One region of the Crassaminicella indica genome, then DNA from elsewhere that is predicted to be linked to it. Evidence: riboswitches for the same ligand, from Rfam matches in the RefSeq annotation. Region 1 holds a riboswitch; the other holds the start of a gene.

Region 1 (11,689 bases):
AAAAATTTCTGGAAGAGAATTGATCAATTTATCATCAAATAACTATTTAGGGCTGGCTACTAATGAAAGATTAATAGAAGCTGCTGTTAAAGCGACAAAAAAATATGGAGTGGGAGCGGGAGCTGTTAGAACTATAAATGGAACATTAGATATTCATATTGAGCTAGAAAAAAAATTAGCAGAATTTAAACACACAGAAGCTGCAATCGTTTTCCAATCTGGCTTTAACTGCAACATGGGTGCCATTGGTGCAGTAATGGATAAAAATGATGCTATTTTATCTGATGAATTAAACCATGCATCTATTATTGATGGATGCAGATTATCAAAGGCAGAAATTATAAGATACAAGCATTCGGACATGGATGATTTAAGAGAAAAAGCTAAAGCTGCTAAGGAATCAGGAAAATACAATAAAATAATGGTTATTACAGATGGAGTATTTTCAATGGATGGAGATATTGCTAAATTGCCTGAAATAATAGAAATCGCTGAAGAATTTGATCTGATCACATATGTAGATGATGCACATGGTTCAGGAGTGTTAGGGAAAGGTGCAGGGACTGTGAAGCATTTTGGATTATCTGATAAGGTTGATTTTCAAATAGGAACTTTATCAAAAGCAATAGGAGTTGTTGGCGGATATGTGGCAGGGAAAAAGGATTTAATAGATTGGTTAAAGGTTAGAGCTAGACCTTTCCTTTTCTCAACTTCTCTAACACCGGGAGCTGCTGCTGCATGTATTGAAGCTATTAATATATTAACTGAAAGTACAGAGCTACATGATAAGCTGTGGGAAAATGGAGATTATTTAAAGAAAGGGTTAAAAGCTTTAGGCTTTGATATTGGAGAGAGTGAAACACCGATTACACCATGTATCATAGGAGAAGAAACAAAAACACAAGAATTCAGTAGGAGATTGAACGAAGAAGGAGTATATGCAAAGTCAATAGTATTCCCAACTGTTCCAAGAGGTACAGGAAGAGTGAGAAATATGCCAACAGCAGGACATACAAAGGAAATGTTGGATAAAGCATTAGCAATATATGAAAAAGTCGGAAAAGAAATGGGAATAATTTAAATTTTAATAAGGGAATATAAGTTTTTTAAATGGAGGTATATTCAATGAAAAAAATATTTGTTACTGGTGCATTAGGACAAATCGGTTCAGAGCTAGTTATGAAAATGAGAGATGTATATGGAAATAATAATGTAGTAGCAACAGACATAAGAAGGGTGGAGGATCATGAAGTTGTACAATCAGGTCCTTTTGAAATATTAGATGTAACTGACGGAAAAAAAATGCATGAGCTTGCCCAGAAACATAAAGCAGATACTATTATTCATCTAGCAGCATTGCTTTCAGCAACTGCAGAGAAAAATCCAATGCTTGCTTGGAATATAAATATGGGTGGTCTTGTAAATGCATTAGAGACAGCAAGAAGTCTAGATTGTAAATTTTTCACTCCAAGTTCTATTGGAGCCTTTGGACCATCAACGCCAAAGGATAATACACCACAGGATACAATACAAAGACCTACAACTATGTATGGTGTAAATAAAGTTTCTGGGGAGCTGTTGTGCGATTATTATTTCCACAAATTTGGATTAGATACAAGAGGGGTTAGATTTCCAGGGCTTATTTCATATGTGACTCCTCCAGGTGGTGGAACAACTGATTATGCAGTAGATATTTACTATGAGGCATTAAAGAGTGGAAAATATACTTCTTATATTGCAAAGGGAACATATATGGATATGATGTACATGCCGGATGCACTTAATGCAATCATCAAATTGATGGAAGCAGATCCTTCAAAGCTAAAGCATAGAAATGCCTTTAACATTACTGCTATGAGCTTTGAACCAGAACAAATTGCTGCTGAAATCAGAAAGCATATAAAAGATTTTAAAATGGATTATGATGTAGATCCTGTAAGACAAGCTATTGCTGAAAGTTGGCCAAATTCAATTGATTCAACAGCAGCAGTAGAGGAATGGGGTTTTAAGGCTGAATACGATTTAGCTAAAATGACAGAGGATATGCTAATAAAATTAAAGGAAAAAGGGATATAAAAAGATAAGAAATAGGTAGTTGCAAAATATAATTTCAATTTATCCACAGGAAAAACAGGATAAAAATGCGATAGCATAGAGAAATACACATAAAAAAAGGCATAACAAACCGAAGGTTAGTTAAACCCTAAATTTTATCAATATTTGATTGTACTTTAATTATGCTATTAAAGATTTTATTGCCAGAGGATTATTATGTTTTTCTTGAGATTTAAACAAAAGTATAAAAGCTACTAATTGAGATATACAGGCTAAGAAAATATCGGATTTCAAAGATACGGTACTTCTAACCTTAGAAGCTTTAATTTGAATAAAATTCTTAATTTGTGAGATAGATCTTTCAATAATAGTTCTTTGTTTGAAAAGCAATATCCATTTCAAACTGTTACGAGGAAAAGAAGTGTTGAATCTAAAATTATGGTGAACAGTAAGCTGTTTAATTCGGCCACACTTTGACTTAGTGCAAGGATTATCGCAATTAAGAATATAAGTAGTTTTGCCCTTCACAATGGTTTTCTTTACCTTAGGGCAGATATACTTAATTCTATCAGCACGTCCCTTTTCTCTAGAAATACCATCATAAACCATAGGCAAAGAAGGGTCTAAAGGGCAAAGAGGAACACCAACTTCATTAAAATCAGGTTGAGGTAAATCAGAAGAGTTTCTAGGATTCAAGCTAATAATAGGCATAATGTTTTTTCCATGTAGATAAGCATAGTTATCATCAGCATCAAGACCAGCATCACCAAGAAAGTATTTATATTCAAAATCGGGATGAATGCTAAAGAAAGTTTCAAGAGTAGGAATTAAAGATTTAGCATCATATAAATCCTTGGTTTCCTGTGGTGTTAGGTCAAAGGATAGATTATTATCAGAATCATAGAAATTAACATCTCTAATAAGACCGAAACCATTAGTTGAAATAACTGATTTTTGAAAATAGCCAAAATGACCATTAAGGTAGCAGAGCTTAGCATCATTATTAGAAGAAGCATATTTAGGCATCTTACTCTGAGCATATTTTTCTATATCAAAAGTGGAATTAGGATCTTCTTTCTTAAGAGTTTTAGCATAAGCCTTCGCTTTGCGAAGTTGGGACTGATAGAACTTAGGATTGTTTTCAGTCACATAGAGTTCAAAGCCAGTAGTATCAGTAATCAAGATAGAAGAAAGAAAAGGATTAACCTCCTTAGCTAATTCTTCAGTAACATCAACAAGATGATGGAACATATCCCTTAACTCATCAGAGAAGTTTGATTTAAACCTTGAAAATTGAGATTTGTTAGGAACCCTAAGAAAACCACAAAAGCTACGCATTTCAAGAGAAATATGTAGTAAAGAAATGAGAAGGTCAATAGTAGGGATAGATAAAATATTTTTTAGAATAAAAGCCAAGAGCATTGATTCAAGAGAAAAATTCCTATTAGTACCTAGATTAGAATAATACTTTTGAGAAAAAGAAAAAGGAATGAACTCAGAGATATCAATAAATTCATTTAGTAAAGAAAGTAAATTACTTTGATTTTGATCAAAAAAATCATTAAAATCAGATGAAATATCATGAAAGTGTAACTGTTTAGTTGAAATTGGCATAGGTTTCTCCTTTCTTTGAGTTATTAACAATTATCTACTGTATATATACCCAAAATGGGGGAAACTTAGCCATTTCAATAGATTTAAATGTAGTATTTATGCGAGTTGTAGTATTCTGCAACGAGCTAAGATAAGAAAGTAAAGGGGGATAACAAAGTGAAAAAAATAGGATTGTTGCCAAAGTTGATTATTGCGATCATTTTGGGTATTCTAATTGGTAAGAGTGGATCAGAGGGAATCGTAAAATGCTTTGCAACATTTAATGGAATTTTTGGAAACTTCTTAGGTTTCGCTATTCCATTGATTATTATTGGTTTTGTGGCACCTGGTATTGGAGAGTTAGGAAAGGGTGCAGGAAAATTACTTGCAATTACAGCAGGGATTGCATATGTATCTACCATTATTGCAGGATCATTAGCATACTTTACAAGTAGCATTGTACTTCCGAATTTTTTACAAGTAGGGAGTTTGGCGATGAATGCAACAAATCCAGAAGAAGGTTTGGTAGCACCATTTTTTAGAGTTGATATGCCTCCTATTATGGGTGTTATGACAGCTCTTTTAATTGCGTTTATATTTGGACTAGGTATAGCATCTATCAATGGAGATACGATTAGAAAATTTATGGGAGAATTTCAAAGCATTATTGAAAAACTTATTTCAAATATTATTATTCCGTTATTACCACTACATATATTGGGGATATTTGCAAATATGACTTATGCAGGACAAGTTGCAACTATTATGTCTGTATTTGCTAAAGTATTTTTAATGATTATTATTCTTCATATTGTTATTATCCTTGTGCAATATTTTATTGCAGGAACTATTGCAGGAAGAAATCCTATTAGATTAATTAGAACAATGATTCCTGCATATTTTACAGCTATTGGTACACAATCTTCAGCAGCTACTATTCCAGTTACCTTAAATCAGACAAAAGAAAATGGGGTAGATGATGGCGTAGCAGAATTTGTAATACCTTTATGTGCAACAATCCATCTATCTGGAAGTACCATCACCCTTACAAGCTGTGCTATGGCTGTAATGATGTTAAATGGTATGGAAAGCTCTTTTGGAGTAATATTTCCATTTATTATGATGCTAGGGGTTACCATGGTTGCAGCTCCAGGGGTGCCTGGTGGAGCGGTGATGGCAGCATTAGGACTATTAGAGTCAATGCTTCATTTCTCTCCTACCTTAACATCCTTAATGATTGCTCTATATCTTGCGCAAGATAGTTTTGGAACTGCATGTAATGTAACTGGAGATGGAGCTATTGCTATTATGGTCAATAGAATTTCAGGCAAAAAATTAAAAGCTTAAAAAGAGAATCTAAATTAGATTCTCTTTTTTTAAAAAAATTCATTTATATAATTATTTTTAAAATGAAAACTTTTAGAGAAATTTTTTAATATAGCCTGATTGTTAATGGTGACTTTTTCTAAAAAAACAGCTTGATCAATAGATATAGCACCAAAGAAAAGCTGTGTAAAAATATTAATATCACATACCATATCAGCAGAAGCTGTATTGCTTTTTTTTACAGAAGCTTTTCCGTTTGATATTTTTATTATAAAGGTATTATTATTCCACTGAGCGTATGAATCTTTTATTCTTATTGAAAATGAAAAATTTATATCCTTTGAGAAAGAACTGTTTTCAATAGCATCTTTAAAGTTGATGATCCTACCACACATAAATGGATAAATTCTTAGATTATTTGTTGGCTCTGGTTGAATTGTATCTCTTAAAAATAGCTGTGTAGGATCATTGTAAGGTGCAGACCACTGCACAGCTACTGCTTGAGATTTGTGACTATATATAAAGCTAAATATAGATTTTTGTGCCTTTATATTCGTATAAGCAATTTCCTTTGCAATAAATTTTTTGTCCTTTAAAAAATAAAGAATATAGCCGATTGGATTGTTTTTTTGATCTCTTAAAAGACAAGCATATCCACCATAGTATTGAAGGTCCTTTAAAATATAATCCCAATTTTTTCTATTTCTTTTTACATATCCGTGATAATTTTTTAAAAAGGAATCATAGACAATGTTTAAAGCTTCAAAGTCTTTATTTATATCTATTTTATGGAAATTTCCATACTTTTCTCCAGAAGCAAAATGACCTACTATATCAATAGGAACAGTATATTTTAATTGACGATAACATAGCTCCCACCCATAAGGACTATAAAAGGTAGTATCAAAGGGCATTAGGATAGAAACGCTATGATTTCTTTTATTTATTTCTTCTATTGCTTTTGGGAGCAATATTTTCATTAGTCCTTTGTTTCTATACTCAGGGCTAGTAATAACACCTACTACATAAGAGGCTTCAAAGGATGCTCCATTAAGGTAAATTGTATAAGGGTTCAATTGCAAATAACTAATAAGCTGACCTTTGTTAAAAATACCTACAGCATTTTTAGGGCTAAAAACCTCTTCAAAATACCAGCTGTAAAATGGTTCATCTGTTTCAAAAGCATATCCCCATAATTTTTTTGCAGCAGGGATATCTTTTTTTGTTAATAATTTTGCAATCATTTTTTTCCTCCTACCTATTTATGAAAGGTTGCATCATACTTTTCAATCATTTTTATAGGACGATATGATTCTTTTGCCTTCCTTAAATTTGGAATACCCATATCCTCTTCACGATTTATATATTTTACATCTAAACAAGCATTTTTACAAAATTGCTGATTGATAGCTTGATATAAGCCTCTATAATTTGTATTGGCTTTTTCAATGTGGACAACCATTGTTTCTGCATCTAGCTTTGCACCTAAAGTAAAGGCTTCAACCTTGTCATTTATTAAAATTGCACCACCACGAGCATCTAATGCTTTCATATTTTTGAGTGCTTCATAAACTGCCATTTGCTCTAAATCAATCAAATGAGCTTCTAATGTGCTATAAGTCTTAGCTTCAACAAGGCGCATATTTAATCTGAGACAATCTTCTATTAGTGCATCTGTTAAGGGTACATACTTGTGTGGGATATTTTTCATAAAATAATTCAAATGATTTTTTTTAGAATGTAGCTTTCGCCCCCTTAATGTAATTAAATCTTCCTTTAAATATACATAGTCAAAATTCGCTCGATCAGGAGTAAAGATCAACTTAGGATTAGCTAGTTGAAAAGTTTCGAGCATTGACTTTGGAATTAATTTCATATTAAAAGGGTGGTTAAAGCTTTCGAATCTATTTTTGATTGTATCAATTGTCAAGGACAATTTATGAATGTCGTATTTTTCTATTGTTAATGGAGGAAGAACAAAATATTCTTTATGGTTAATATTTAGATGATTGATTCCTGAAATACACAAAAAATCATTAATGATTTCATATTTGAATTCATTAAGCTGTCTCCACATAAAAAGACTTGTAAAAGTTAATCCAGAAGCTTTATAAGGATAACTATAGATATATTTTTCGAATAAAGCGCGATCCTTTAGTGCAATATTATTTTTAAACATAAGCATCTCCTTTAATTTTTTCATCTTTTTTCATATACCCTAATATATTTTAGTTTAATCAAGAATAGTATTTAATCGTTTACATTTTAATATACTTAATATTTTTGTCAAGAAATAAGAAAGAACTGTGCGTTATGCACAGCTCTTTTTAAACAGTTTTTTTGCTCAATTGTTTTTTATTTTCTAGCTGATGAAAATAGAGCTTTGTTTCTGTTATAATGACGTTGCTTAATCCAATCAAACCAATAAGGTTTGGAATTGCCATTAATCCATTTACAATATCAGCTAAAATCCAAATTGTATTTAATTTTAAGAAAGCTCCTATTGCGATCAATAATATATAAGTGTATTTAAAAGGCTTAATCCACTTTACACCTAATAGATATTCTGTACATCTTTCTCCGTAATAATTCCATCCTAATATAGTAGTAAAAGCAAAGAACATAAGTCCGATTGTAACAATAAGCTGACCAATACCAGGTACAGCTTTACTGAATGCTGCATTGGTCATGGCTGCTCCTTCCAAATCACCTTGCCAAACTCCTGTTAATATTAATACAAGTCCTGTCATGGTACATACTATAATAGTATCAAAGAATGTACCAGTCATAGATATAAGTCCTTGACGAACACATGATTTTGTTTTAGCAGCAGCTGCTGCAATTGGTGCACTACCAAGACCAGATTCATTAGAAAAAACTCCTCGAGCAACACCGTTTCGAATAGCCATCATAACAGTTGCTCCTAAAAAGCCTCCTGCGGCTGCAGTAGGGGAAAAGGCGCTTTTTATAATTAGTAAAATAGTGCTTGGCAATAGATCTATATTCATAACAAGAATTATAATTGAACCGATGATATAAAATACTGCCATAAAAGGAACTAAAAGCTCAGCAACTCTAGAAATGCTTTTAATACCACCTAATGTTACAAGTGCTACAAGTATAGTGAGGATAATCGATGTAACAATCATTGGCATATTAAGAGTGATTTTTGCAGCATTTACAATAGCATTTACTTGTGGAAAAGTACCAATACCAAAGAATGCTACGCCGATGCCGAATATAGCAAACATTTTTGCAAGAAATTTATTTCCTAGACCCTTTTCAATATAATACATAGGGCCTCCTGACATTTGACCGTTTTCATCTACAACCCTATATTTTACTGCCAAAAGTCCTTCAGAGTATTTTGTTGCCATACCAAAAAATGCAGCTATCCACATCCAAAAAAGTGCACCCGGTCCTCCTGCTTTAATAGCAGTTGCAACTCCTACAATATTACCTGTACCAATAGTTGCAGCAAGTGCTGTACAAAGTGCTGCAAAGCTAGATACGTCTCCCTCAGCAGAAGAATCGTGATCCTTTGAAAATAAAAGCCTTAGTGCTAAAGGTAATTTTAATACTTGTAAAAGTCCTAGTCTGATAGTTAGATAAATACCTGTACCAACTAATAGGATCAATAGGGGTGGTCCCCATACAAAAGAATCAATTGAGTTTAAAATTGCAGTTATTTTTTCCATATTTCCTTCCTCCTTAATATATTATTAGGAAGGCTTTTTTTATAATCCTAAAATAATGGATTATAAAAAAGCCAAATCAAATGAAAATGATTTGGCCTCCAGAAAACAAATTACTCTGTCCTTTTACCTGAGAGTTTCACCTACAAAAATAGGCTTGCTCCTTCGGTGCCCATATAGAGTCTCTCCAGAGGCTCGTCCAATAATGGTCCTATTTACCTGAAAGAGTTACTTCTTCGGTGGATCAAATAGATCTCTCTCCCATTATTTTCATCCGAAAGTATTCACTTGATAAAAATTCATTAAAACTGCTTGCTAAGATGATAACATTGAATGGAAATTATTACAATACATTATAGAAAAGTTGCAAAATTCTAATAATTCAATAATAGATATATATAGGGATCCAACTTCAAAATGAAATATAAAGAACAGTTCATTCCAGATAACTTTTGAAAAAACTAAACTTCACAATGAAAAGTAATTCTTTGATAGTTATAAGGTGTTTGATATAATAAATAAAATAGAAAAATTTTTCAATTCGATCATGACGAAGAAGGAAGTGATCAATATATTTAATTTATTTAAAAGAAAAAAAGCTGCAGCAAGCACAGTAAAGGAACAAGGAGTTGAAAAGACAGAAGATCATACAAAAACAGTTTTAGAGGAAGGGAAAGAAGCTTTAAAAGAAATAGAGAAGACTCTTTATGATATAAAAGATCATAATATATTTATTAGTTTACTTTTCTTTGTAGCATACTATTCTTTTATAATAGAATTTTATGCTGAAAATATAGAGCGAATAATATCTGTAAAAGAATTATTGTTATTAAAATATATTAAAATGATAAAAGCTATATTAAAGCATTTTAATGAAGATGATGCTTTGAAAAAACAGAGAGAAGAATTATTAGATACTATAGAAAGGATAAATGAAAAATTATATTCAGCCATCAAAAATATAAAAGAACAGCAGGAATTAGATTTGAATGTAGATTTAAAAACTATACAAGATTTAATTGAATCAGATTTTTAAAGCATATGAAAGGAGCGGTTGAGGAATGAGTTCTAAAGATTTTACTTCTGTTGATTTATCTAAGCTTGATCAAAAGGATTTAGAGAGGTTAGAAAAAATAAAAGAAGAGATAAATATAGGGAATACAAACAGCATAGCTTCTTTTGGGGCTGAAATTCAAGGAAGTATTGCAAAATTTGCAGATGGAATATTAGAAGGTGTAAGAACAAAGGATACTGGCAATGTTGGAAATGATTTGACATTATTATTATCAACTATTCAAAAAGTAGATGTTGAGAAACTTCAGGAAAAGAAATCTATCACTAGCAAAATCCCTTTTTTCAATAGAATAAAAAGAAGTATTGATCGTACAAAGACTCAGTTAGAAGAGGTTACTCAAACAGTAGATAGGATTGTTGTTTCGCTGGATACAGCTAGAAAAGAGTTGATTAGAGATATAAATATGTTAGATGCTTTATACAATAAAAATTTAGAGTATCTTCAGCTACTAGATATGTATATTGCAGCAGGAGAATTGAAATACAAAGAGCTTAAAGAAACTATATTTGTAGAATTAGAGCAAAAAGCACAGCAAACTCAGGACATGTTAGATGTTCAAAAATATAATGATTTTGCACAATTATTAAATGAAATGGAAAAGAGAATTCATGATTTGAAATTGAGTAGAGAAATCGCGATTCAGACTCTTCCACAAATAAGACTTATGCAAAACAACAATAAAATATTGGCAAATAAGATTCAATCTAGTATTTTGACAACTATTCCGATTTGGAAAAATCAAATCGCTTTGTCTATTTCTTTAAACAAGCAAAAAGCTGCATTAGAGCTTCAAAAGAAGGTTTCAGATACAACAGAAAATATGCTAAAGCAAAATGCAGAGCTTCTTAAAATGAATACATTAGAGATTGCAAGAGAAAGTGAAAGAGGGATAATTAGCATGGATACCCTAAAGCAAACACATCAAAAGCTAATTGAAACTATTGAAGGAACGATGAAGATTTATCAAGAAGGAAAAGAAAAGAGAGCAATGATAGAAAAAGAGTTAACAGCACTTGAAGATACACAAAAGCAAAAATTATTAGGTTTTAGAAGTCAACAGTAAAGGTGAGGACATGGATAAAAATGAATGTTTAAAGCTTATGGAGCAGTATTTTCATATTAAAAGCCTCATTGCAAAATTAAAAAATTTGGACTTTAAATTAAAAAGTCATATATTTTACTACAATAATATTTTTAAAGAAATAGATAAAATAGCTATCATGAGGGTTTATTCTAAAAATTTAGAAGATGATATTGTATTTGATGTATATTATGTTGCTGATGCTTTTGAACAACTTTTTCATGGGTATTTCAGTATAGAACCTGTATCTGAACCATCAAAGAAAATTTTTGAAAATATTAGCAGGGTTTGTACAGATTTAGGACATTATTTTTATTATGCTTATCAAAATAGTGATTTGTTAAAAAAATATCTTATTGCTGGTAATTTTAAAAGTATAGTTGAGCAAACAAAGGATGATTTTGAAGTACAATTTTGTAAAATGAAAAAAGAAGTTTATATGGAAATTGCTACATATAAAACAGAGGATTTAGAAAAAGTATTATTAAGAAGAGAGCTTATAAAAAAATATATAAAAAACTTTATAAACCTGAATGGAAAACCTTCTGAAGAAGTAAAAATGTTTTTCATAAATATACTGTCAGAAAAAATGAGAAGACATATATGCTTTATAAATAGCGAAAAAATAACGAACGTTATAAATATCAATACAAGAACTGTAAGCTTTAATAAGTGTTGTGATCTGCCCATTTATGGATGGATTAATTATGCTGTAAAAGAAAATGCTATTTTGTTTTTGAATTTAGAATTTGATTTTGAAGGCGGAGATAATATTGGCAAAATCACTGATTAAAGGTGAAAAAGTTATTATAGGAAAAGTGAATGAAGGATTAGGAGTATTTAGTATGGAGCTAGAGTTTATAA
Region 2 (11,689 bases), 1.3 Mb from region 1:
AAAAGCTGGACCTGCAATAAACATATCCGGATGATACTTTTTCACCATATCAATAATAACAGCTTTTGCTTCTTCAATATTTTCATTAAAATAGGAGTCACCACAAATAACTGTAGCAACAATTTCGGCTTCATCCTTAAAAGCTGCTTTTAAAGCCATTCCAGGCCCTACAACTCCTTCTCTTACCTCAGGTTTTATATCTGCTTTTTCTTCTCCTCCAATACCTGCAAAGAATTGGTTTATATAATGAACAACTCTAATAGTGCTCATATTTCCCCCCCTCTCGTATTTTAAATGGGAAATTCTTTTTAATATTTACAGAATTGTTCTCTCATCGATCTCATTTCTTCGACAATTGCATCAACATCTAATACCATTTCCATCATACCAATTTGCTCTTCATACACCTCTGGATCTACAGCATCTTTAAATTCTGGCTCTACAGCATGGTATGTTCTAAGTCCTAACTGGACTCCCGCTAATGAACCTGCAAAAGTAGGGTCTCCATTTGTTACAGTTTCAGCAGCTAATCCTGCAGCTTCTGCTTCTGCTGCTCCAAAAATTACTATAATATTTTCTGCACCATACTTTTCTGTTAAATTTTTAACCCTATTTTGATTTTCTAGGTCCATTGCTCCTGCTGCCGTTCAGACAAAGCACTCTGTAGCAGAAAAAACTACTTCACAGCCTGTGCCTTTTAAACATTCTTCAATAGCAGGACCTGGTATCCCATCTCTGTCACCAATGATGATGACTTTCTTACCTTCAAATAAACCCATGGTTACCATCCTTTCCCTTTGTTTTTCATTTTAAAATAGTTCTTATTAAAAGCCTGTAGCAGATAACTTATTAAATCCTAATTCATTTGTTGCACCAGTAATCACTTGAAGTTCCACTTCAATACTTCCATCATGTCTTAAACTGCCATCAAATCCTCCAGCAATTTTATCAACATAATCTAGCATACCTATTATTTTCTTCATCGGTGGAAGAATAATGATTTCATTTGCATTTCCACCTGTTACTACAGCATCTGCTTTTGGATCTGCATCTGCAAGAGATTGAGATGCCCCATCACGACCTGCATATTCATCTGTTACAATTACAGTTTTTACACCTTCGTCTTCTATTTTCTTGCAATTCATAATAAGATCTGTGTCTGGATTTCCAAAGCCCTCTTGAGATACAATTACTCCCTCAAGACCTAAATATTTGCAAAGCTTAGCAGTCCAATTTGATGATCTTTCTTTATCTGCAAGATATACATTTTCATTTGTAATAATTACTCCTACAAAATTTATATCCTTACCATGTCTTTCATATAAGTCATGAATAATTGGATTATTTTGATGATGATAAGTTGTATTTTTATCACAAGCAGATACACAATTACCACTAAGTATTGCTCCATCCATTATCTCTGTTGGATAAAGAATTGTAGGAACAATTTTTTTTGCATCTACTCCATAAACATAAGTATCATGAAGCAACCCTTGTGTTTGAAGCATGTATACATATGCTACTTTTGGTAAATCAGGATACTCTTTGACACTCTCAAATAATGGTTTTGTTTCATAAACTTCTACTTCATCTGGTACCAATTCTCTACCAGCTTTACCAATAAAGCTAGCTACTTTTAATCCTGCCATTCTTACAGCAGCTTCATATTCATGTTGTTTTAAACCATCTATTGGTTCAATTACTAAACAAATATTGTTTAGCTTTGAAAATGGAGTATACTCGGCTCCAGGACCACTCATATCAATGATACCTTCCTGAAATCCAACAATTTTGCCGCAAGTAACAACTGCAGCTCCCTTTAATACATGCGTGCGGCCTGAACCTACAGTAGTAACTTTATTTATTACTCCAGGAAATATGCCACCTTGCCCTTCAACTTTTACTCTTGGCTCAATAACATCCTTTACAGGAGTTATTCTAGTTGCTTCCCCTGGCTTGGCAAGTTCTACCTGTGCGCTTTTGATATGATCATCTTCCATGATAATGTTGATGATTTCTTCCTTATTTACATATAATGTTCCATTTTCTACTTTGGTCATATCACCAAATTGAACATCGCTAATATTAATTTTCCCCAATTCTAGGCGCACATCATTCACCTCCCTTTATATTTTACCCACAACTGGTGACTTACTCACCAGCGTGAGTTGTAAACTATCCTACATGTTTTTGAAGCATAGCAAGAATATTAGCTTTTGTTGCAGCTTCCTTTGTCACTTCATCTACTTTTTCACCATCTTTGTATAATGCAATTGTTGGAAGTCCTAATACTCTTTGTGATATAGCAAGCCTTCTTGCTTTCATAGTATTTAATTTTGCAAATTTTACTCTTCCTTCATATTCAGCTGCAAGCTCTTCTATATCTGGCATTAATGCTTTGCATGGCTCACAGCCATCACTCCAATAATCCACAAGCACATATCCAGATGCCTCTAAAACTTCTTTTTGAAAAGTATTTTTATCAAGTGCTAACATATAAATTCCTCCCCCTATCTTTAATAATGATTTTCAATATATTTTTCTGCTGCAACAGCTGCAATTGCACCATCTGCTGTAGCAGTTACTACCTGCCTTAAGGATTTTACTCTAATATCTCCAGCAGCAAATACACCTGCTACACTTGTTCTCATGTCTGCATCTGTTATAACATATCCATCATCTGTTAATTCAATTTTTCCTTTATATACATCACTTTGAGGTTTATATCCTACAAACGGGAATATCCCAAATGTTCCATCATTTTCATCTGCATGATATTCTGTAATTTTACCTGTTTTTTTGTTCTTAAATACAATAGCTTCTACAATTCCATCTCCTTTTATTTCTTCTACTACTGTATCCCACATAAAATCTATTTTTTCATTTTTAAATGCTTTCTCTTGAATTGATTTTGCAGCTCTTAACTCATCTCTCCTATGTACAATCGTAACCTTTTTGGCAAATTTCGTTAGATACATAGCTTCTTCTAATGCAGAATCTCCTCCTCCTATTACAAATACTTCTAAACCTGTAAAAAAGTCTGCATCACAAGTTGCACAATAGGATACTCCTTTTCCTATTAATTCCTTTTCTCCTGGACAACCAATTTGTTTTGGTGTAGCACCACTTGCAATTATTACTGTCTTAGACTTATATACTTCCTTCTCTCCCTTTATTACCTTTACTTTTTCAGTAAAATCAACATCTATTACTGTATCCTTCTTTCTTTCTGCACCAAATTCCTCTGCCTGTTCTACCATCCTTGCAATAAGGCTTGGCCCTGTAGCATTTTGAATAGAACCTGGATAATTTGCTACTTCATTTGTCGTAACAATCTGACCTCCTGTTTTATCCTTTTCTAAAATCAATGTTTTCATTTTCGCTCTTGCTGCATATAGACCTGCTGCAAGTCCAGCAGGCCCTGCTCCTATTATGATTACGTCATATAGTTTTTCCATTTTAATCCTCCTTTTTAATTGTTTAAAATAATCAAAAAAATTGATCCATACTTTCTATTGCACTCTTTATAAGACAATAGTCAATAAGTTTAAAATCCTCTAATATTTTTTCTGTCCAAAGAGGTATTTTCTTCCCTTTTATAAACTTCTCTGCCGTCTGAATACTTTCTTCAATTATTTCAAGTGATTTAATATGAAGCTCATTTTTTTTCTTTGTCATAATGACTGATTTAAAAGGAGTCTCATTAGGCTTAACGCTTCCTGAGAGAGGGTGAGTAAGCAATCTATATCCCTCATGTATCTTGTTTCTCGTAATTATAAGAACATCAAGATATGTATAATCTTTTGAATAAATTATATCCATTTTTTCTTTATTTTCTTCAAAAACTTTCAAATTATTTGTAATTAGAACTTTTTTCATATTCATTCACTCCACTTTTTATACAGCTAGGAAAACGTTTTTTGTTCTTATGAAAATAGAGGCACATGACAAACTCATGTTTGCCATATGCCTCTGTCTTGAACCTGAGAGTTTCTTCTAATAGATAGAATTGCTCCTTCGGTGCTTTTAAAAAGCTTTCCAGAGTTCTGTCCAAATACGGTCCTTTTGCCTGAGAATTTCACAAAAAGATAGGCAATATCGTTTTGCTTGTCCCTTCGGCGACCCAATTAGGATTCTCTCCCGCATTTTTCAACCAGAATATTTTTATACATTTCAAACAATCATTAGAATTATCTATATATTCATTATAATACAAACAATATACCTTTACAACAATTTTTTGGCAACTTTTGTTATTTATTTCACATTTTATTCATCTCTCATGTAAAGAAGAGCCAATATTCCTGGACCAGTATAAGTCCCTATGGTACATCCTATTTCCGTAGTAATGATTTTTTTTGGCTCAAAAGTATCCATAATCTCTTTTTTAAGCTTTTCTAATCCGTCAATATTTGCCCCATGTGCTATACACACATATTCTGATCCATGCTTTAAACCTCTTTCTTTTGCAATTTGAATCATTTTAGGTATTACTTTTTTACTTCCTCTTACTTTATCAAAAAGTTCTACTTTTCCATTTTTTATAGTCAAAATAGGTTTTATATTTAATATTTTTCCAATAGTTGCCTTAGTATTACTAAGCCTTCCACCCTTTTTAAGGTAGTCAAGAGTTTCTACAGAAAAAATATGATCAGCTTTCTCTTTCATTTTTTCTACTCTTTCTATAATTTCTTTTTTGCTTTTACCTTCCTTTGCCATTTTTGCTGCTTCTACTGCAATCATTCCACAAGTATATGAAAGTGATAAAGTATCAATTACTGTTATATCATCAGACGCCAATTCCTTCTTTGCTATTAGTGATGATTGATGAGTTCCACTAACACCTGAAGATCCATTAATAACTATTACTTCATATCCATTTTCTAAAGCATTTTTCATTTCCTTCATAAAAATACTTGGAATGACTTGAGAAGTACTAGGCAATTCATCAGAAGCTTGAAGTTTATTAAAAAATTCTTCTGGGCTTAAATCCTCTCTATCTTTAAATTCATTATCTCCAAACCTTATTGTTAATGGTAAAACTGTAATATCATATTTATCGATAAGCTCCTTCGGAATATCAGATAAGCTTGTTGTTATAATTTTTATAGGCTTCAATCACATTCCCTCCTATCATGATAAGTTGATTTTATCTATATTATTTTATTATCTATACATTGTTTTTACAACTAAAAAAAACTAAACCTTCAAAAATCACTTTGTTCAAACAATGAAGGTTCTTAACATATTTTCCATGTAATTTCAGTAAGCTTTTTTACAAAAGTTATTATCTTTATATATTTATTTTTTTATGTTGATGATTATAAAAATATTATATTGATACGTAAAATAGAAAATAGACTCCCCATATATGAAGAAGTCTTATACTTAAATCTTAAAATTTATCAGATGCATCTATTACAGAAAAAGCAATTTTCGTAGCATGATCTCCTATTCTTTCAAGATTGCTAATAATATCTAAAAATATAATTCCTGCACCTGCTGAACATTCCTGTTTATTTAATCTTGCAATATGACTAGTCCTAAGTGATTTTTCCATATGATCAATTTCTCCTTCTCTTTCAACAACCTTTCTTGCCATATTCATATCTCCTGTTTTTAATGAAAGAATTGCTTGATCATATGATTTCATTACACGATTATGCATAAGCTTTAATTCTTCTATAGCCCCTTTGCTAAATACTAATTTACGTTCCGAAGCAAAAATGGCTAATTCAGCTAAATTATCAGCATGATCTCCTACCCGCTCAATATCATTAATCGTATTAAACAATCCATCCACAAGTTCATGTTGCTTCCCTGATAAATTAGTACTAGATAATTTAACTAGATATTCAGCAATTTCTCGTTCCATCGTATTTATAATTTTTTCCATTTTAAAGGTCTCATTTGCTAATTTCTCACTTTTCTCAAAAAAAGCTTTCATAGAGGTTCGATAGCTCTCTAAAACTAAATCACCCATATTAAGTATTTCCTTTATTACTTGTCCTATAGCAATAGATGGTGTTTCTAGCATCCTATCATCAAGATACTTACCACCTCTTTTTTCTCTCTTTTCAGAATCATTTATAGGGATCACTTTATTAGCAAGTTTTACCCATATTGTAGCAAAAGGTAGTAATAGTAATGTGTTTCCAATATTGAAAAGAGTATGTGCATTAGCCAATTGCCTTGCTGCATTTTCTGGTGAAAAATGCTTCACAATCGTAATAGTTATATCTTTAAAGAATATCATAAATAATAATGTACCAACTACATTAAAAGTAAAATGAATAAATGCTGCTCTTTTTGCTGTTCTATTCGCTCCAATACTTGATAACATAGCTGTTACACAAGTTCCAATATTGGTTCCAAATATAATGGGTAAAGAAGCTTCTATAGGTAAAAGTCCTTCACTCGCTAAAGCGATTAAAATACCTGTAGTCGCACTACTACTCTGCACTACTGCAGTAATCAAAAATCCTGTAAATATAGCCATCAATGAATCAGTAAATGTTGGATTTCCAAAGCTAAGTAGCATTTCTTTAAACCCTGCATATTCACGAAGTGGTTTTACCGCATCTTTCATAAAGTCCATACCAATAAATAAAATACCAAACCCTATAAAAATTTCTGCTACATTTTTTGTCTTTTTATTGTTGCTAAAAAGCCATATTCCAACACCTATTCCAACCACGACAGGAGCAATATAGCTTAATTTTAACGAGGCGATTTGAGCAGTTATAGTAGTTCCTATATTAGCACCCATAATAACTCCTGTAGCCTGAGTTAAATTCATAATTCCTGCGTTTACAAAACCTACAACCATAACGGTAGTTGCACTACTGCTTTGTATAATCATTGTAACCAATGCTCCAACAATTACTGCCATGATTCTATTATTTGTAAGGACTTCGATAATTTTTTTCATCTTATCTCCAGCAGACTTTTCCAGCCCATCACCCATAATAGTCATTCCATAAAGAAATAATCCTAGCCCTCCAATTAGTCCAAAGAAGATTTCCATTTATGCCCCTCCTATAATTATGTAATAAATGCACACCTTTTATATAATACACCATTTTTAATGCCTTTTGTTAATTTTATTAAATTTTCTTCATAAAAAAAAGCGCACATGCGCCCTTTACACTAAATTTACAAAACCTGTTTGTCTTAATGCTTCATATAATATGATATTAGCAGAATTTGATAAATTTAAAGATCTTGCTCTCTCATTTTTAACCATAGGAATTCTTATACAATTATCTTCATTTTTATTAAGTATTTCTTTTGGCAAACCAGCCGTTTCCTTTCCAAATACAATAAAGCATTCGTCTTCATACTTCATATCCGTATAGAAATTTTTTCCTTTTGTTGTTGCAAAAAAGAATTTCGCACCTTTATATTTAGCAAATAATTCATCAATATTGTCATAGATATGTAAATCCAACAAATCCCAGTAATCTAATCCAGCTCTCTTTAAATGCTTATCATCAATTGAAAATCCTAAAGGTTTTATTAAATGTAATCTACTTCCTGTTGCTGCACAAGTTCTCGCAATATTTCCTGTATTTGGTGGTATTTCTGGTTCAAACAATACTATATTTATAGACATATTATCTACTCCTTTATTGCAATATCTAATTCAATTATACCACAATCTGTATTCAATGGAACGGTAATTGTTTCCTTTGAGCTTGTAGATACAGATAATTTTTCTCCAATCAAAAGAGTAGGTGGTGTAATATCTATTGTAATACCTTTATTATAAAGTAGTGTGGCTGCGTTTCCCAAAATCATATTCCCAAGTTCTGAAATAGCACTTTTCGCAATGTCATCTAAATTGTTAACTGGCATACCGCCCATCATATTAGAAGCAATTTTTCTTGCCATATCTTCATTCATTCCTAAAATTGCTTGTCCTTTTAATTGACCAGTTAATCCTATAAAGATCATTACATCTGAACCGTCAAAAGAACCTTCTCTAGTAAACACTTTTCCCATCTCACATGGTATGTTTGCCATTTGATGTAAAATATCCTTACTGGCTTTTATAAAAGGATTTATCAACTCTACATTCATTGTAATACTCCTTTCTTATGCTAGAGTGTAAGGTTATTGCTGTTATTATATCATATTTATATGATTTTTTTATACATTTTTCACATATTTTAGATAATTTTCTCTATGTTTTTTATCTCCTATTGATTTCCATGTATGTTTTTTATTTTGTTTTTATCTAATATAATTTCTTGCTCCTATTGTATCCGTAGCAATTGGATCTGTTCCAGTAATAATAATAACATGAGTATCCACTGACTTTCCTATCTCTTCTCACACAATCACCTCAAATAAAATTTTTTATTCATAGTATGAGAAAATTATGTAATTCTTATACAATTTTGGAAAAATCGAACTTTTAGTTTCTGATCTTTTTTCAAAAAAAAAGACCCTTTTGAAAAGGATCATTCATAAATTTTATTAAACAGTAGATTTTTTAAGATAACTCCTCCAAGTTATTGCCCATTTATTTGGATCATCCATATATGATTCATCAACTCTATGACACGAGCTACAATATGGTGCATTTTTGAATTTTTCTGGTGTTTCATAAGCTTCTTTAAATATATATTCAAGAGTCGCAATATATTCATCTAAATCTTCTTTTGATGGGGTTTCGGTAGGCTCTAATGTCATTGGCTCTGGAACATAGTATGGATGGTGACTAGTCCAATAGTGCATACCAAAATCCATCATCCTTCTTTGTACATCTTCCGTCTTAATACCCGTATCTTTAGTTAATTTTTCTATTGTATATCTAACTTGCTCTATGCGTTGTTTTCCTCTAATGTATGGTGCATCTACACAATCTAACTCCATGAGCTTTTTAAATAAATAATTATTATTTAGCACTGCTATTTTAGCAACCTCATACAATCCCTCTGGACCCATGCTCATAATCCATGCATAAGCTTTCATCACAACAGGTGCTACACCATTAAATAATCTAACCTTCCCTACAGCATATGAATTATTTGTAATGTCATAATTTAAAAAATATTTTTCTCCATCAAAATCTATTAGTGGAGCTGGCATAAATTTTTCTAATTCTTTTGTTACTCCCATAGCTCCAGTTGCAGGTCCACCGCAACCATGAGGTGTTGAGAATGTTTTATGTAAGTTGAAAAAACACATATCAAAGCCTGCTTCTCTTGCTCTTGTGACACCAAGTAAGCCATTTGCATTTGCTTGATCATAGCAGCAAAGCCCTCCATTTTCATGTACAAGAGATGTAAATTCCTGTATCCTAGTATTATATACTCCAGTATCTTCTGGATTTGCAACAAAAAATGCTGCTGTTCTTTCAGATACGGCTGCTTTAAAAGCTTCAAAATCTGGATACCCATTTTCATCTGGATGAATATAAATAATTTTATATCCCATCAATGCTGGAGCTGCTGCATCTGATGGATGCGAATAAAGAGTTGTAATGATTTCATCTTTCTTATCTTCGCACCCATTAGCTTGATGATAAGCTCTCACTACGGATGCCATAGTCATAATAGCCTGACTTCCTCCACCCGGCTGGAATGTAAAACGATCCATACCAGAAATTTCTCGCATTAAAAGATCTGTTTTATACATAATTTCTAAAATACCTTGAACAGTACTTTCATGTTGAAGTGGGTGTATTTCTGTCATTTCAGGCATTCTTGCTAATTGCTCATTTACTTTTGGACTATATTTTACAGTACAAGTTCCTTGCCCAATTTCTATATTTACATCTGCACCTAGTGTCATTTGAGACAAGCGCATATAATGTCTTAACACTCTTGGTTGAGATATTTCTGGCAAATTAGGAGCTTCCTTTCTCATCATATTTTTAGGAAGCTTTGAAATCCCATCTCCAACCAAATCTACAATTTCATCTTCAGCCTTTGGAACTAAAACTCCTCTTTCTCCCTTTTTGCTCAATTCAAATATAATCGGTTCATCCCATTTTGCTTGGTGAAAGTTTCTTACTTTGTAGTTTCTATTGATCCTTTTCATTCTTATCCATCCTTTCTCTTCCCAAAATCTCAACTTATTATTTCACACATTCTTCAAGAGCTGCTACCAATCGATCAATATCTTCCTTTGTATGCACTTCAGTCACACAATACAAAGCACTTTCTCCTAGCTCTGGAAAATCTTTTGATAAATCTTTTCCACCAAATATGTTTTTTTCTATTAAAAATTTATTGATTTCTCTTACCGTTTTTCCAGTTTCATCAAAATTTACTACAAACTCTTTAAAGCTTACAGCATCAAATAATGAACCCTTTACACCATTTATTGCATTAATTTTTTTTATTGCGTATTGAGATTTTTGCATAATAGCTTGACCTAATTCAAACATACCAACTGGCCCCATTGTTGCTAGATATACACCTGCTGTAATCCCCCAAAGTGCTGTTTGCGTTCCAACATATTCTTTTCCTTCATGTCTATGATGACCAAAAGAAGTTCTATCATAAGCAACATCTCCAAATCCATACTCACCTTCAACGATAGTTGGTGCTATTCCAAATAAACGTGATGGAAATTCCATTACAAATCTTTCTTCATCACGAGTAGCCATAAATCCTGACTGTCCTCCACCATAATTCATATGTATCCCTAATGGCTGCAAATCTCCACTAATAATATCTGCACCATATTGACTAGGAGGTATCATTACCCCTAACGAACTTGGGTCTACTCCTACAACACTAAGGGCTCCTGCATTATGTGCAATATCAGAAATTTCTTGTCCATGTTCTTCAATGAATCCTAGAAAAGAAGGATTTTCAAAAAATACTGCTGCCGTTTTTTCAGAAATTTTTTTATTTAAATCTTCAATATCTAATTGTCCTGTTTTTATATCATAATCTACTTTAATAAGGGTTAAATCTTTTGCACAATAATTTTTCATAATCAAAAATTTTTCCTTATCCATAGCTTTTGGCACTAATACTTCATTTCTTTTTGTTATTCTTCCTGCCATTCTAATTGCTGTAGCTGCTGCTTGTGCCCCATCCATAGTTGGAACATTTACTACATCCATATCAACAAGCTCTGCAACTAAGCTTTGATATTCAAATAATGCTTGAAATCTTCCAAAATCATTGTATGGCTCTCCACCATAAGCAGTTAAAAATTCTCCTCTTGAGTTAATCTCATCACATATAGCTGGTACATAATGCTGCCAGCAACCAGCCCCTAAAAAGTTAATATTTTCTTTACAAGTTTTATTTTTTTTCAATAATCCCTCAACATGTCGTCTTAATTCATATTCAGAGCTAAAAGGCTTTGGAAGATTCATATTTCCCTTAAGCTTTATCTCTTCTGGAATTTCTGCATGAAGCTCTTCAAGACTATTTATTCCTATTTCCTTTAACATCTCCTGTTGTACATCTACAACAGAATTTGGAATATATGGATGTGATTTAAATCCTTGTATGCTCATTTTTTTCCCTCCTATATGTTTATAGCTTTTAATACTTTTATACAACCACCAATTATGCTATTCCACCACCATCAACAACTACTGCACTACCTGTCATCCAGCTTGAGAGATCACTAGCTAAAAATAGTACTACTTTTGCTATATCTTCTACAGTTCCAAGTCTTCCTAGCGGTCTGTCTTTTCCACAATCAATAAGATATT

What was found. A riboswitch is a leader RNA that binds a small molecule or an ion and turns the genes downstream of it on or off. The one in region 1 is predicted to bind glycine.
Positions count from the first base shown of each region.
Region 2: another riboswitch for glycine. It lies ahead of KVH43_RS09885 (GrdX family protein); the one in region 1 lies ahead of KVH43_RS03540 (alanine/glycine:cation symporter family protein).

Region 1 is NZ_CP078093.1:744,644-756,332, reverse strand. It holds gene KVH43_RS03570 (glycine C-acetyltransferase) at 1-1,081, shown strand, start outside; gene KVH43_RS03565 (L-threonine 3-dehydrogenase) at 1,126-2,076, shown strand; gene KVH43_RS03560 (transposase) at 2,236-3,669, opposite strand; gene KVH43_RS03555 (dicarboxylate/amino acid:cation symporter) at 3,826-4,995, shown strand; gene KVH43_RS03550 (GNAT family N-acetyltransferase) at 5,025-6,218, opposite strand; gene KVH43_RS03545 (DUF2156 domain-containing protein) at 6,233-7,153, opposite strand; gene KVH43_RS03540 (alanine/glycine:cation symporter family protein) at 7,302-8,672, opposite strand; glycine riboswitch at 8,786-8,862, opposite strand; glycine riboswitch at 8,866-8,943, opposite strand; gene KVH43_RS03535 (hypothetical protein) at 9,172-9,705, shown strand; gene KVH43_RS03530 (toxic anion resistance protein) at 9,731-10,807, shown strand; gene KVH43_RS03525 (hypothetical protein) at 10,818-11,618, shown strand; gene KVH43_RS03520 (TerD family protein) at 11,599-11,689, shown strand, end outside.
Region 2 is NZ_CP078093.1:2,094,391-2,106,079, reverse strand. It holds gene grdB (glycine reductase complex selenoprotein B) at 1-270, opposite strand, end outside; gene grdA (glycine/sarcosine/betaine reductase complex selenoprotein A) at 309-779, opposite strand; gene KVH43_RS09900 (glycine/sarcosine/betaine reductase component B subunit) at 825-2,111, opposite strand; gene trxA (thioredoxin TrxA) at 2,176-2,496, opposite strand; gene trxB (thioredoxin-disulfide reductase) at 2,517-3,458, opposite strand; gene KVH43_RS09885 (GrdX family protein) at 3,490-3,879, opposite strand; glycine riboswitch at 3,971-4,044, opposite strand; glycine riboswitch at 4,048-4,153, opposite strand; gene KVH43_RS09880 (DegV family protein) at 4,270-5,118, opposite strand; gene KVH43_RS09875 (Na/Pi cotransporter family protein) at 5,396-7,027, opposite strand; gene trmL (tRNA (uridine(34)/cytosine(34)/5-carboxymethylaminomethyluridine(34)-2'-O)-methyltransferase TrmL) at 7,145-7,615, opposite strand; gene KVH43_RS09865 (chemotaxis protein CheX) at 7,621-8,082, opposite strand; gene gcvPB (aminomethyl-transferring glycine dehydrogenase subunit GcvPB) at 8,482-10,050, opposite strand; gene gcvPA (aminomethyl-transferring glycine dehydrogenase subunit GcvPA) at 10,088-11,488, opposite strand; gene KVH43_RS09850 (SDR family NAD(P)-dependent oxidoreductase) at 11,541-11,689, opposite strand, start outside.